2 regions of the Lapillicoccus jejuensis genome follow, and region 2 is predicted to be linked to the other one. Evidence: predicted binding sites of a transcription regulator. Region 2 holds the regulator's gene; the other holds the start of a gene.

Region 1 (7,315 bases), 560 kb from region 2:
CAGGCCGACCACCCGGCGTAGCGCTTCGGGCCGGCGGACAGGTCGAGGATCTCGTCGGCGTGGTAGCCGGCGAGCGCGACCTCCGAGGTGCCCGTGAGGTAGAGGTCGTCGCTCGGCAGGTGGTAGACGTCGTCGTGCGCGTCGAGGTAGCCCGTGCCGTCCATGACCTTCGGCAGGACGAGGGTGGGCGTGACCATCGGCGTGAACCCGGCCTCGATCGCCTGCGCGAGGGCCATGTTGAGGATGGCCAGCTCGAGGCGCGCCCCGACGCCGGTGAGGAAGTAGAACCGGGCACCGGAGACCTTGGCGCCGCGCTCCATGTCGATGGCGCCGAGCTTCTCGCCGAGGGCGAGGTGGTCGAGCGGCTCGAAGCCCTCAGCGGCGAAGTCGCGGGGCTCGCCGACCGTCGTGCGCACGACGAAGTCGTCCTCGCCGCCCGGGGGGACCCCGTCGATGACGACGTTGCCGACGACGCGCACCAGCTTGTCGAGCTCACCCTGGGCCGCGTCGGCCGCCTCCTGCAGCGCCTTGACCTCGTCGCCGAGCCGGGCGGCGTGGCCGCGGGCCTCCTGGGCCGTCTCCATCAGCCGGTCGGCGTCGGCGTCACCGGCCTTCTTCGCCTTCTGCGCGCGGCCCATCAGCGCGCCGACGTCCTTGCTCGCGACGTTCTGCTCTGCCCGGCGCGACTCCACGTCGCGCAGCGACGCCCGGCGGCGGTCGTCGGCGGCGAGGATGGCGTCGACGACCGCGGGGTCCTCGCCGCGGGCGACCTGCGAGGCCCGGACGGCGTCCGGGGTCTCCCGCACGAGCTTGATGTCGATCATGCGGCCAGCCTATCGACGCGGGGACACGGCGCCCCGCGCTCCGTAGGGTGAGGGGGTGAGCGACCTTCCCCCGTGGTTCGACGAGCTGTACGTCTGCTCGGGGTGCGGACTGGACTACGCGAGCGTGAGCGTCGACGGGGCCGTGCGGCTCGTCGACGCCGTCGTCGCCGAGCTGCCCGGCGTCCTGCGCGGGGTCGACGCCGAGGCGCTGCGGGCGCGGCCGACCCCGTTGGAGTGGGCGCCGATCGAGATCGCCTGCCACGTGCGCGACGTCCTGGCCGCGTTCACGGTGCGGCTGCACCGCGGTCTCGCCGAGGACGCCCCGATCCTCGACCCGCTGTACGGCGACCTGCGCGCGGCCCGGTTCGGCTACCGCGACGCCTCGCTCGACGCGGTCGTCGAGGGCGTGCGCGCCAACGGCCGCGGGTTCGCGGCCGAGGTCGCCGCGGTCCCGACCGACGCGTGGGAGCGGGAGGTCAGCCGCCGCAACGGCCTCCACCAGGAGGTCCGGTCGCTGCGCTGGCTGGTGCGCCAGGCCGCGCACGAGTCCGTGCACCACCGCAACGAGATCGTGCGGGCCTCGGCGCCGCGCTGAGCGCGGGGCCGGGTCCGACGAGGTCGGTCAGCCGTGGTGTCCGGGCGGTGCGCCGTGGCCGGGTGGGTCCGCCGGGCCGTGACCCGGTCCCCCGCCGGTCCCCGGGTGCGGCGCGGCGTGAGCGGGCGGACCGGGGTGCTCGGGGTGCTCGGGGTGCTCGAGGTGCTCCGGGTGGCCGGGCCGCTCGGGGTGGCCGGGCTGGGGACGAGGGGGTGTCGGTCCCTTCGCGACCGCGGAGTGGCCTGGGGCCGCGGCGGGCACGGGCGTCGACACGGTCCCCGCGGTGAGCGCGGGGCGCCCGCGACCAGGTGACCCGGGTGACCAGGGTGATTCGGGTGACCCGGGCGACCCGGGCCCGGAGCCGCCGGGGCCGTGCGGCGGCCTCTCGTCCGCGGACCCCTCGTCCGGGACGCCCACGTCCTGCGGGCCGGCCAGGCCGTGGTCGCCGTCGGACCCCACGGTCGACCAGCCGGACCCCCCGTAGGCCACGTCCACCGCGCGGACGCCACCGCGTCCCCAGCCCACGCCCGTCGTGGGGAGGTCGGGCAGGCGCGTCGACGCGTCGTGCCACCGTCCGACTCCACCGCCCGTGCTGCCCGATCCCGTCGACCCGACGACGACGCCGACCGAGCGGGTCCCCGGCGGCACCCGGACCCAGGACCGCCCGGGGGTGGTGACGCCACCGGCCCCCGGGGCGGACGCCTCGCCGGCACCCGGGGCGCCGACGGGGTCCGCGACGCGGGCCGCCGCGCCGCCCGCCGCGGCGGGCGGCGCGGAGCGGTGGGAGGGGTGCGGGACGTCCGACGACGGCGCCCCGGCGGAGACGGCCAGCAGTCCGGCGGCGACCGCGGCCACCGCCGGACCGACCACCCCGGCGCCACCGAGCGCGCCGCTCGCGCCCACACCCGCGCCCACACCCGCGCCGCCCCCCGTGAGGGCGGCCGGGACGAGACCCGGCAGCAGGGCGCCGGGCAGGAGCGCGCGACGCAGCAGCAGCGCGGTCGAGCGCGCCTCCGCGACGGCCTCGCGGCAGAGGAGGCACCCCGACAGGTGCGTCTCGACGCGGACCCGGTCACGCAGCGCGAGACCCTCGCGCGCGAACGACCCGAGGAGCGGGCGCACCACGCGGCAGGCGGGCGTGCGCGGCTCCCCCAACCGGTGGCTGAGGAACGCCTCGCGCAGCCGTTCGCGGGCCCGGGTCCCCCGCGAGGAGACCGCGTTGGCGCTCACCCCGAGCAGCGGGGCGACCTCGGCCGGGCTGCGCCCCTCGACGACGAGCTCCCACAGCAGCACCCGCGAGTCCTCCGGCAGGGACGCCCAGGCCCGACGGGCGGCGACGGCCTCCTCCTGCTCCGCCACGACGTGCTCCGCCGACGGCTGCGGCTCCGGCTCGGGCGCCGCACCGTCCGCCCCGAGCACCGGCCGCCTCCTCCGCGACGCGTCGATCGCGACCCGACGCAGGGTGCTCACCCAGTACGGGCGCAGCGCCGACCGCGGACCGCCACCTGCGCGCAGCGCCGCGAGCACCCGGGCGAAGCTCTCGCTGACCAGGTCGTCGACCTCGTGCGGGTCCACCGACCCCGCGACCGCGCGGGCGAGTCGCCGTACGGCGGGCAGGTGCCGGACCCACAGCTGGGCCACGGCCGCCTCCGCGGCCGGACCGTCGGTCCGGGCCAGGGCCAGCAGCTCGCTGTCGAGGTCGGGCTCGACGCGCAGATCGACGGGCGGATCGACGGGCAGGTCGACGGGCTGGTCGACGGGCAGGGCCGGCTCGACCTGCTGCTGCTCGGCCATCGTCGGACCCTTCCACCGCTGGGCCGGAGGGCCGGCGCCGACCACCGCGGGCGGAGGTGTGCCCCGGTGCGTCCGGGCCGCGGACCGTTCGGGTCCGGGCCTGGTGGGTCCCATGATGGGCGACCTGCCGGTTTTGTTCAACGGTTGGTAAAAAATCCTGTGGATCGCGACACGATCCGTCCCCGGCACCGTCTTCAGGGTGTCGGCGTGAGGTCGGCCGGTCCGTGGGAGGACCGCGCGCGCGTGCTGGGAGGCCGCCGACACAGGGTCCGGCCGGGCGACCGGGAGGCGGTCGGCCGGACCCGGGAGCGAGCGGCGACCGGCCGGGGCCTGGGGGGTCGCGGCCGGCGCCGACCGCCCCCCCCCCCGTCGCGCCCGAGCCACCGGCCCCGCGCCTCTCCCCACACCTCTCCCCACACCTCTCTCGACATCGAGAGACCCTTCCGGTATCCGGACGTCGTGTGACCCGGGTCACCCTCGCGCTACGCTTGTGATCGCCGTCACAAAGTGGGAGCCACCGTCGTCGCCCTCCGTCCGCGAGACCCGAGGACCGCCATGGCCACCACCCCGATCGACCCCGTCACGCCGCTGCACCCCGTCGTCGCCCGCGTCACCGAGGCCGTCGTCGAGCGCAGCCGCGCGGGCCGGACGGCGTACCTGCGCCGCCTGAGCGCCGCCCAGCTCGAGAAGGGCCTGCGCCCCGCGCGGACCGACCTCGGCTGCTCCAACCTCGCCCACGCCGTCGCCGCCTGCGGCGGCAGCGACCGGGCCGTCATGAGCGGCGAGGCCGGCGTCTCGCTCGGCATCGTCACCGCCTACAACGACATGCTCAGCGCGCACGCGCCGTACGAGACCTACCCGCAGGCGATCAAGGAGACCGCGCGGGGGATCGGCGCCGTCGCGCGGGTCGCCGGCGGCGTCCCCGCGATGTGCGACGGGATCACCCAGGGCCGCGCGGGCATGGAGCTCAGCCTCTACAGCCGCGACGTCATCGCGATGTCGACCGCGATCGCGCTCAGCCACGACGTCTTCGACGGCGCGCTCATGCTCGGCGTCTGCGACAAGATCGTCCCCGGCCTGGTCGCCGGTGCGCTCGCCTTCGGGCACCTGCCGACGGCGTTCGTCCCCGCCGGGCCGATGGCCAGCGGCCGCAGCAACGCCGAGAAGGCCGAGACCCGCAAGCGGTACGCCGCCGGGGAGGCCGGGCGCGACGAGCTGCTCGGGTCCGAGGTGGCGTCGTACCACTCCCCCGGCACGTGCACGTTCTACGGGACGGCGAACTCCAACCAGCTGCTCATGGACGTCATGGGCCTGCACCTGCCGGGCGCGGCGTTCGTCCACCCGGACGAGCCGCTGCGCGCCGCGCTCACCGCCGAGGCCACCTGCCGGGTCGCCGCCATCGCCGCGAGCGAGCGCCCCTACGGCATCGGCCAGGTCGTCGACGAGAAGGCCGTCGTCAACGGCGTCGTCGCCCTCCTCGCCACCGGCGGGTCGACGAACCACACGATGCACCTCGTCTCGATGGCCGCCGCCGCCGGGATCACGCTGACCTGGGAGGACTTCGACGCGCTGTCGGCCGTCGTCCCGCTCGTCGCGCGGATCTACCCCAACGGCACCGCCGACGTGAACCACTTCCACGCCGCGGGCGGGACGCCGTACCTCGTCGCGACGCTGCTCGACACCGGCCTGCTGCACGAGGACGTGCGGACCCTCGCCGGGGAGGGGCTGGCGTCGTACCGGCGCCGGCCGGTGCTCGACGACGACGGCGCGCTGCGCTGGGAGGAGCCGGCCGAGTCGACCGACCTCACCGTGCTGCGGCCGGCGAGCGCGCCGTTCGAGCCGGACGGCGGCCTGCGGGTGCTGCGCGGCTCGCTCGGCCACGCCGTCGTCAAGACCAGCTCGCTCTCGCCCGATCACCGGGTCGTCGAGGCGCCGGTGCGGGTCTTCACCGACCAGGTCGGCTTCCTCCAGGCGTTCTCGCGGCGCGAGCTCGACCGCGACGTCGTCGTCGTCCTGCGCGAGCAGGGCCCGAGCGCCAACGGGATGCCCGAGCTGCACGCCCTCACGCCCAGCCTGCAGGTGCTGCAGAAGCGCGGGTACGCCGTCGCGCTCGTCACCGACGGGCGGATGAGCGGCGCCTCGGGCTCGATCCCCGCCGCCATCCACGTCACGCCCGAGTCGGTGCACGAGGGGCCGATCGCGCGGCTGCGCGACGGCGACGTCGTCCGGCTCGACAGCCTCGCCGGCACGCTCGACGTGCTGCTCGACCCGGCCGAGCTCGCGGCGCGCGAGCCCGCGCGGCGGCCGTCGGGCGAGGAGGTCTGGGGCACCGGGCGCGAGCTGTTCGGCGCCCTGCGCACCGCCGTCGGCCCGGCCGACCGGGGCGCCCACGTCTTCCCGGGCCTCGTGCCCACGACCGTCCCCCAGCTCGAGGAGATCGCATGACCACCACCGCCACCCCTGCTCTCGCGCCGCGCACCGGCGCCGAGGTCCTCGACGTCGCCCCGGTCGTCCCGGTCGTCGTCGTCGAGGAGGTCGCGCAGGCGGTGCCGCTCGCGCAGGCGCTGCTGCGCGGCGGGATCGGCGTCATCGAGATCACCCTGCGCTCCGCCGCCGGGCTCGAGGCCATCCGCGCCGTCGCCGCCGAGGTGCCGGGGATGGTCGTCGGCGCCGGCACCGTCGTGACCCCGGAGCAGGCGCTCGCGGTCACCGCGGCCGGGGCGTCGTTCGTCGTCACCCCGGGGTCGCCGCCGCGGCTCGTCGACGCCGTCCTCGACCTCGGCATCCCGGCGCTGTGCGGGACGGGCACGCTCACCGAGATGCTCACCCTCGCCGAGCGCGGCCTCACGGCGATGAAGTTCTTCCCCGCCGAGGTTAGTGGCGGGGCGCCGTACCTCTCGGCCGTCCACGGGCCGTGCCCGCAGCTGCGGTTCTGCCCGACCGGCGGGATCTCACCGGCCAACGCGGCGTCGTACCTCGCGCTGCCGAACGTCGGCTGCGTCGGCGGCTCCTGGCTGACGCCCAAGGACGCCGTCGCCGCGGGCGACTGGGCGCGGGTCGAGGCGCTCGCCGCCGCGGCCGCGGGGCTCCGTACGGCGTCCTGACCCCCACCTGCTCGCTGCGTCCGAGAGGTCGGCTGCTCGGGGGCCCGACCTCTCGGACGCTGCGCTTCCTCAGGGGCGGTCGAGGTCGTGCACGTGGTGGTAGAGGTCGTGCAGGAAGTACCGCGCGAACGACTCGACGGTGAACGACGCCCCGTCGCTGCGCCGGCCGGTGCGCCGCCACTGGCCGTCGGCGACCGCCCCGAACGCGTCCGCCGCCTCGTGCGCGGCGTCCTCGCACTCGGCGGCGACGAGGAGCGGGTCCTGCTCGGCGTAGCGGTCGGCGAGCGCCGTCGCGTCCTGGTCCCAGTTGTCGAAGAGCGGGTCGTCCTCGTCGAGCATGAGGTGCAGCCGGCGGGTGAAGAGCCGGCAGACGTCGCGCACGTGGCAGCCGTACTCCAGCGGCGACCACACCCGCGGTGCCGGCCGCAGCGTCGCGCCCTCGCGGCGCAGCGCGTCGGGGAAGCGCGACATCGCGTCGCGCACGAGCGCCGGGACGGCCGCGGGCTGGACGGTCGCGGCGTCGTACCCGCACTCGGGGCAGGGACGCTCGAGCGTCCAGGTCCAGTCCTTGGTGTCGGGCTCGGGCTGGAGGGTCGGCTCGGGCTGCTCGGCCTGCGTGGACACGAGCGCAGGCTAGCGGGCGGACGGGCGTTCAGGAGGGGCCCGCGGCTTCGGTAGGTTCGGCTCCGTGTCGCAGGTCGCGTGGGTGTGGGTCGCGGTGGCGGTGGTCGCCGTCGCGGTCGTCGCCGCCGTCGTCGTCGCGAGCCGCCGCGGGCAGGGTCTTCCGACGCGGCCGGGTCGCCGACCGCGGCCGCACCGCAACGAGTTCCGCCCCGAGGGCGTGAGCGAGCCGCCGGCGCCGCCCAAGCGCGCCGCGGTCGTCGTCAACCCGACGAAGTTCACCGACCTCGAGGCCGTGCGGATGCGGGTCACCGCGGTCATGCAGGCCGAGGGGCTGGCCGAGCCGCTCTGGCTCGAGACGACCGTCGAGGACCCCG
Region 2 (7,315 bases):
GGGCACGACGTCGTAGCGCACGTCCGCCTTGCGCAGCGCCTGCGCCTCCTCGGCGAGCCCGTTGAACATCGACGGGTCGCCGTCCATGAGGCGGACGACGAGGCCCTGCTCGCCGACCTGCTTCGCGCAGCGCACGAGGAGCTTGGCGCGCGAGGCGCGGGTCAGCTCCTCGCCGTGCTCGCCGTGACCGGCGTCGACGACCTCGACGTCGGCGCGGGCGTGCCGGGCGAGCAGCTCGTCGCGGTGCATCTGGTCGGTGACGACGACGTCGGCGGCCGCGATGAGGTCGCGGGCGCGCAGGGTGAGCAGCCCGGGGTCGCCGGGGCCGGCGCCGACGAACGCGACCCGGCCGGGTCGGGTCCCGCGGGCGGCGCTCTTGCGGGCGGTGGGGGTGGTGGTGCTGGGGGTCACGTCACGTGCTCCGGGTGCTGGTCGGGTCGTGCAGGCTGGACGTCTCGCGGGGCGCCACCGGACGGGTCACCGTCCGGCAGCCCGGCTGGTCGCGACGGTGGCTCGCCGTCGAGGGGCCCCTCCACGAGCTCCTCGGCGAGCTCCTCGGCGAGGCCCTCGGTGAGGTCGGCGGCGCCGTCCTCGAGCAGGACGGCGGCGAGCCGGCGTCCGAGGTCGCCGGCGTCGGCCAGGGGCGCGGCCTCGCGCAGGGGGCCGACGAGCGAGCGGCGCAGGTCGGCGCTGCCGTCGGGGGCGGCGACGACCGCGCGCAGCGAGAGCTCCGCTCCGTCCTCGCCTTCGACGACCTCGGCGAGGGCGCCGACGGGGGCGGTGCACCCGGCCTCGAGGGCGGCGAGCAGGGCGCGCTCGGCGGTGACGGCGGCCCGGGTGTCGGGGTCGTCGAGGGCGGCGAGGACCGCCTGCAGGTCGGCGTCGTCCTCGCGGCACTCCACCGCGAGGGCGCCCTGGCCGGCGGCGGGCAGCACCTGGAGCGGGTCGAGGGTCTCGGTGACCTCGTCGAGCCGTTCGAGGCGGGCCAGCCCGGCCCGGGCGAGCACGACGGCGTCGTACTGGCCGGAGGCGACGAGCCCGAGGCGGGTGTCGACGTTGCCGCGCACCGGCCGCACGTCGAGCCCGAGGTCGAGGGCGCGCAGCTGCGCCGCGCGGCGCGGTGACCCGGTGCCGACGAGCGACCCGGCGGGCAGCTCGCCGAGCGTGAGCCCGTCGCGGGCGACGAGCGCGTCGCGCACGTCCTCGCGCACCGGGACGGCAGCGACGACGAGCCCCGGCTCGGGCGCGGTGGGCAGGTCCTTGAGCGAGTGGACGGCCAGGTCGACCTCGCCGTCCAGCAGCGCCCGGCGGATCGCCGCGGCGAAGACGCCCGTGCCGCCGATGGTCGTCAGGTGCTCCCGGCTGGTGTCGCCGTGGGTGGTGATCTCGACGAGCTCGACCTCGTGGCCGAGCTCGCGCAGCCGGGCCGCGACCCACGACGACTGGGTGGTCGCGAGGGCGCTGCGGCGGGTGCCGAGGCGCAGGACGGTCATCGCTCGCCTCCCCCGTCGGGCGCGGCGGCGGCGGGCTCGGGGGCCGGGACCGGCACCGTCGGCGGCGCGGACACCGACGCGACGTCGTGCGGGTCGAGGTCGAAGAGCTCGCGCAGGGCGGCCGCGTAGTCGCCGCCGTGCCCGTTGCTCGTCAGCTCCTTGATACGCACCGTCGGCGTGTGCAGCAGCTTCTCGACGATGCGGTGCACACCGCGGTGCACCTCCGCGCGGGTCTGGTCGTCGAGGTCGGGCAGCCGCTGGTCGAGGCGGGACAGCTCGGCGTCCATCACCCCGTGCGCCCGCGAGCGCAGGGCGGCGACGGTGGGGACGACGGACTGGGCCATCCGCCCGGTGAGGTACGACGCCACCTCGGCGGTGACGAGGTCGGTCACCGCCTGCACCTGCGGCAGCGAGGAGGTGGACGCCCCGGCCATCCGCCGACCGAGGCCGTCGAGGTCGACGACGGTGACCCCCGGCAGGTCCGCGACGGCGGGCTCGACGTCGCGGGGCAGTGCGAGGTCGAGCAGGACGAGCGGGCGCTCGGTGCGGCCGGCGGTCGCGGCGGCGACGAGGTCGCGGGTGAGCAGGTGGCCGAGCGACCCCGTCGAGGTGACCACGACGTCGGCCGCGGCCAGCGCGTCGGGCAGCTCCCCGAAGGGCCGGGCCTGCGCGTCGAGCGACGTCGCGAGCCGCTGCGCCTTGGCCGCCGTGCGGTTGACGACGGTGAGGGTGCCGGCGGCGTGCCGGGCGACGGTCGTGGCGGCGAGGCTGCTCATCCCGCCGGCGCCGACGACGAGCACGTCCGCGCGCCCGAGGGCGCCGACCCGCTCGACGGCGGCGTCGAGCCCGGCCTCGACGAGCGAGAGCGACACCTGGTCGATGGCCGTCTCGGCGTGGGCGCGCTTGCCGACCCGCAGCGCCTGCTGGACGAGCGAGTTGAGCGACGGGCCGGCGGTGCCGGACCCCTGTGCCGTGCGCAGGGCCGACCGCAGCTGCCCGAGCACCTGCGCCTCGCCGAGGGCCATCGAGTCCAGCCCGCAGGCGACGGTGAAGGCGTGGGCGACGGCGCGGTCCTCGTAGTGGACGTAGAGGTGGCGGCTGAGGTCGCCGATGGCCGCGCCGCTGGCGTGGGCCAGGGCCTCGCCGATCGTCGCGACGGCGCCGTGGAAGGTCACGACCTCGGCGTAGACCTCGAGCCGGTTGCAGGTGCTGAGGACGACGGCCTCGGCGACGCCCTCGCCGGCGACGACCCGCCGGGCCAGCGCGGCGGCGTCGGTCGTGGCCGCGGCCTCGAGCAGCTCGAGGGGCGCGGTGCGGTGCGACAGCCCGATGACGAGGACGCTCATCGCCCTACTCCTACCCCGTGGCCGACGTCCTGCCCCTGACCGGCGGCCAGCTGCTTGCGCTGCTCGTGGAAGGCCAGCACGTGCAGCTCGGTGGACAGGTCGACCCGGCGGACGTCGACGTCGCCGGGGACCGACAGCACGAGCGGCGCGAAGTTCAGCACCGACCGGACGCCGGCGCGCACCAGCGTGTCGCAGACCTGCTGCGCCGACCCGGCGGGGGTGGCGATGACGCCGATGCTGACGCCGCGGTCGGCGACGAGCCGCGGCAGGTCGGCCATGGGCTCGACGAGCACGTCGCCGATCCGGGTGCCGACGAGCGCGGCGTCCTCGTCGAAGAGGGCGGCGACGTGGAAGCCGCCGGTCGCGAAGCCGCTGTAGGCCGCGAGCGCGCGGCCGAGGTTGCCCATCCCGACGATGGCGACGGGCCAGTCCTGGGTGAGCCCGAGCGCCCGGCTGATCTCGAGGGCGAGGTGCTCGACGTCGTACCCGACCCCCCGGATGCCGTACGACCCGAGGTGGCTGAGATCCTTGCGCAGCTGCGTGGGTCGCACCCCGGCCGCCGTCGCGAGCTCCTCGGAGGAGACCGAGAGGACGCCGCGGTCGGCCGCGTCGGACAGGGCGCGCAGGTACTCCGGCAGGCGGGCCACGGTCGCGTCGGGGATGTCCCGGCGGGACGTGGGGTCGGCAGACATCGGGTGGCTCACCGGCTCCTTCCAGGTCAGCCGCGCGGCCGCCCACGAGGGGCGGTCCCCCGCGGGACGGGAGCGCTCAAACACCCCTCAGCGTAGGCGTTTGTGAACGCAGGCACAAAGTGAGCGAGGGGCTCCGAGGAGCGTGACGAACACCGCGTCCGCCAGGGTGGCGCGGGGCCGTCAGACGTGCTCCTGGCCACCCCGCGAGCCACCCCGGGCGGGGCGGGCGAGGGCGGCCCTCAGCCGGCTCTCGGAGACCCGCCAGAAGTCGTGCTGGACCCCGTCGACGAAGGTCACCGGCACCTGCTCGGAGTACCGCTCGCGCAGCCGCGGGTCGGCGTCGACGTCGACCTCGCGCCAGCCGACGCCGAGGTCGTCCGCCACCGCCGCGACGACGGTCCGCGCCTCGTCGCACAGGTGGCACCCGGCCCGCCCGAGGAGGGTCACCCGCGCCCGGTCGGCCCCCGCGCCCGGCAGGAGGTCGTCGTCGCGGCCCTCGCGCTGCTCGTCCATCCGGCCAGTCTCCCCCGGGTGGGACCCGACGGACGACCCCACCACCGCGGACGAAAGGGGCGAACGCCACGGATCGCCGCCCGTCCGACGCGACATCCCCGGGGCGGTGTCGCACACTGGGGCGGTCATGCTCGGCCCCACGCCCCTCCGTCGGACCGGATCCCCTCGGCGCACCGCCGCCCCGTGGTCCGTGCCGGGCGTCCGCGTCCGCTCCGCCGGGGCGCCGTACGGCGTCGTCGCCGTCGACTCCCTCGGCACCGGTGTTGCCGGGAACCTCGCCCTCCTGCGCGACCTGATCCTGCTCGCCTCGCTCGCGGACGGTGGGGGCGCCGGGGCCCCCGGCGGGCCCGCCCCGGCGCGGCCGGGTGAGCGCCCGGAGGGGTCGGAGCGGGTGGCCGCCCTCGTCGAGCTCGCCCAGCAGGGCGACGCGGAGGCCTTCGGCCAGCTCTACGCGCTGTACGTCGACACGGTCTACCGCTACGTGTACGCGCGGGTCGGCTCGCGGGCCACCGCCGAGGACCTCACCTCGGAGACCTTCGTGCGCGCGCTGCGCCGCATCGACTCGTTCAGCTGGCAGGGCCGCGACATCGCGGCGTGGTTCGTCACCATCGCGCGCAACCTCGTCATGGACAACGCCAAGTCGGCGCGGTTCCGCCTCGAGGTGAGCACCGGCGAGATGTTCGACGCCGACGAGCACGAGCCCGCGCCGGACCTCGAGGTCCTCGACCGGCTGCGCGACCGCCGGCTGCTCGAGGCGGTGCGCACCCTCAAGCCCGACCAGGCCGAGTGCGTCGTCCTGCGCTTCTTCCAGGGCCTCAGCCTCGCCGAGGTGGCGCTCGCCATGGGCCGCAGCGAGGGGGCGGTCAAGCAGCTGCAGCTGCGCGCCGTCCGGTCCCTGGCGCGCGAGCTGGGGGACGAGCTGCGATGAGCCCCCGCCCCTCCGAGAACGTTCTCGCACCCAGGTCCCCGAGCGGCGTAACCGCGACCGGCACCCGTCGTTGTGAGGGTGTGGGCGCCGTCGTCGCGTCCACCCGACCCGCCGCCGAGGAGGTGCCCGCATGGCCGGTCCGAGCCTCGGCCTGAGCGCGTGGCGCCCCGGTACGGCCGACGCGCTCGAGCGCGCGCTGTCCGGCGATCGCGCGGCCGCGGCGGACCCGCGGGTCGCCGACCTGCTGCCGACGGCGACCGCGCTGCGCGCCCTGCCGGACCTGCCCGGGCCGGACCCGGAGTTCGTCGCCGCGCTGGCCGCGCGGCTGGCCACCCAGGCGGCCACCCAGGCGGCCGCGCTCGCCGCCGCCTCCCCCGCCGGGGCGACGACGGGCCGCCGTACGGCGTCGCGCCCCGCCACCCCCGCACGGCGCCCGTCCGGCCGGCCGGTCGTCCTCGTCGTCGGCCGCTCGGTGCCCCGGCTCGCGGCCGGGCTGGTCGCCTCGCTCCTCGTCGTCGCCGCCGTCCTCGGGGTCGGCGCGCAGGGCTCGCTGCCCGGCCAGCCGCTCTACCCGGTCAAGCAGGTCGTCGACGCGGTCCAGGTGCAGCTGGCCGGGACCGATCTCGACCGCGGCACGGTGCAGCTGGCCCAGGCCGCCGACCACGTCGGCGAGGCCCGCCGGCTCGTCGCCGACGGCGCCCGACCGTCCGCCGACGACGTCGACACCGCGCTGCGGCTGGCCGCCGACCGCACCCGCGACGGCCGGACGTCCTTCCAGGCCGTGCCCGCCACCGACCGCGGAGAGGCCCTGGCGGCCCAGAGCCGCTTCCTCGAGCAGGTCGTCCCGCAGCTCGAGGACCTGCGCGCAGTGGTCCCGGACGGGTCGCTCGACAGCCTCACCGCCCTGCGCGGCCTGCTGGTCGGACTGGCCACCCAGGTGCGGCAGGAGCTGGCCGCCTGCCAGGGGTGCGCACCGCCGCTCCAGCTGGCCTCCGGGTTCGGCGACGCCGGCCCGGGCACCCGACCGGGGTCCGCGACGGCGGGCGCCGGTGCCGGTGCGTCGGGGGCGACCGGGTCGGCCGGGTCGGGGGTGCCCGCCCCGGGCGGCGGCTCCGTCGTCCCGGGGGCACCGGGCGCGACCGCGCTGCCGACCCCCGGTGCCACGAACCTGCCTTCGCTCGGCCTCGGGAACGGGACGCTGGGTGGCGGGGTGCAGGTGCCCGGGGTCGGTGCCGGGTCCTCGGGCGCGTCCGTCGGTGGCGGTGGCGTGGGGGCGACCCTGCCCGGGGTGACGGCGACCGTCGGCGTGCCCACCGTGACCGTCGGCAGCGGCGGGGTCGGGGTGGGTGGCGGCGGGGTGACGGTCGGCGGGTCCGGCACGTCCACCCCCGGGATCACCCTGCCCCTGCCGGGCGTGACGCTGGGCGGCTCGAGCGGCAGCCCCACCCTCGGGGTCGGGGGCGTGCCGGTGGTGAGCAGCACCTGCGTGCTGGGGATCTGCCCGCCCTGACGGGTCGCCGTACGGCGGCGTCTAGAAGAAGACCGAGCGGCGCTGCATGAGCAGCGAGTAGAGCGTCTGCTGGATCGTCTCGCGGATCTGGTCGGTGAGGTCGAAGACGAGCATCGGGTCCTCGGCGGCGCCGGGGCCGAGGTCCGCGGTCTCGACCGGGACGCCGAACTCGATGATCCACTTGCTCGGCAGCGGCACCATGCCGAGCGGACCGAGCAGCGGCCAGGTGGGGGTGACGGGCGCGTACGGCGACCCGAACAGCCGGGCGAGCGTCTTGAGGTTCCCGAGCAGCGGGTAGATCTCCTCGGCGCCGACGATCGAGCACGGGATGATCGGGACCCCGGCGGACACGGCCGCCGAGACGAACCCTCCGCGGCCGAACCGCTGGAGCTTGTAGCGCTCGCTGAACGGCTTGCCGATGCCCTTGAACCCCTCGGGCCAGACGCCGACGAGCTCACCCTCGCGCAGCAGCCGCTCCGCGTCGGGGTTGGTGGCGAGCGTCGAGCCGGACTTGCGGGCCAGCTGGCCGACGACCGGGGTGGAGAAGACGAGGTCGGCCCCGAGCATCCGCAGGTGCCGGTGCGTCGGGTGCTCGTCGTGGACGGCGACCTGGGTCATCAGCGCGTCCATCGGCAGCGTGCCGGAGTGGTTGGCGACGACGAGGCCGCCGCCCTCGGTGGGCAGGTTCTCGATGCCCCTGACCTCGACGCGGAACCAGCGCTGGTAGAGCGGGCGCAGCAGCGGCAGGTAGACGTGGTCGGTGAAGTCGCCGTCGAAGCCGAACTCGTCGACGGTGAACTCGCCGCTGAGCCGGCGCCGCAGGAAGGCCAGGG

The links. The regulator Rex, encoded in region 2, represses fermentation and respiration genes when NADH is low (regulators of the CRP and FNR family bind a similar motif). The targets are predictions, from matches to a motif close to CTTGTGAANNNNTTCACAAG.
Region 1: a site for Rex is predicted at 3,701-3,720, ahead of edd (phosphogluconate dehydratase). Genes of this name have one in related genera too.

The regions. Positions count from the first base shown of each region.
Region 1 covers NZ_VFMN01000001.1:1,338,267-1,345,581, forward strand. Annotated here, with positions in the region: gene serS (serine--tRNA ligase) at 1-824, opposite strand, end outside; gene FB458_RS06380 (DinB family protein) at 880-1,419, shown strand; gene FB458_RS06385 (sigma-70 family RNA polymerase sigma factor) at 1,447-3,213, opposite strand; gene edd (phosphogluconate dehydratase) at 3,769-5,658, shown strand; gene eda (bifunctional 4-hydroxy-2-oxoglutarate aldolase/2-dehydro-3-deoxy-phosphogluconate aldolase) at 5,655-6,317, shown strand; gene FB458_RS06400 (DinB family protein) at 6,387-6,941, opposite strand; gene FB458_RS06405 (diacylglycerol/lipid kinase family protein) at 7,006-7,315, shown strand, end outside.
Region 2 covers NZ_VFMN01000001.1:773,363-780,677, forward strand. Annotated here, with positions in the region: gene FB458_RS03755 (bifunctional uroporphyrinogen-III C-methyltransferase/uroporphyrinogen-III synthase) at 1-411, opposite strand, end outside; gene hemC (hydroxymethylbilane synthase) at 408-1,493, opposite strand; gene FB458_RS03765 (glutamyl-tRNA reductase) at 1,490-2,839, opposite strand; gene FB458_RS03770 (redox-sensing transcriptional repressor Rex) at 2,836-3,531, opposite strand; gene FB458_RS03775 (glutaredoxin family protein) at 3,712-4,044, opposite strand; gene FB458_RS03780 (sigma-70 family RNA polymerase sigma factor) at 4,235-4,972, shown strand; gene FB458_RS03785 (DUF5667 domain-containing protein) at 5,103-6,482, shown strand; gene FB458_RS03790 (lysophospholipid acyltransferase family protein) at 6,504-7,315, opposite strand, start outside.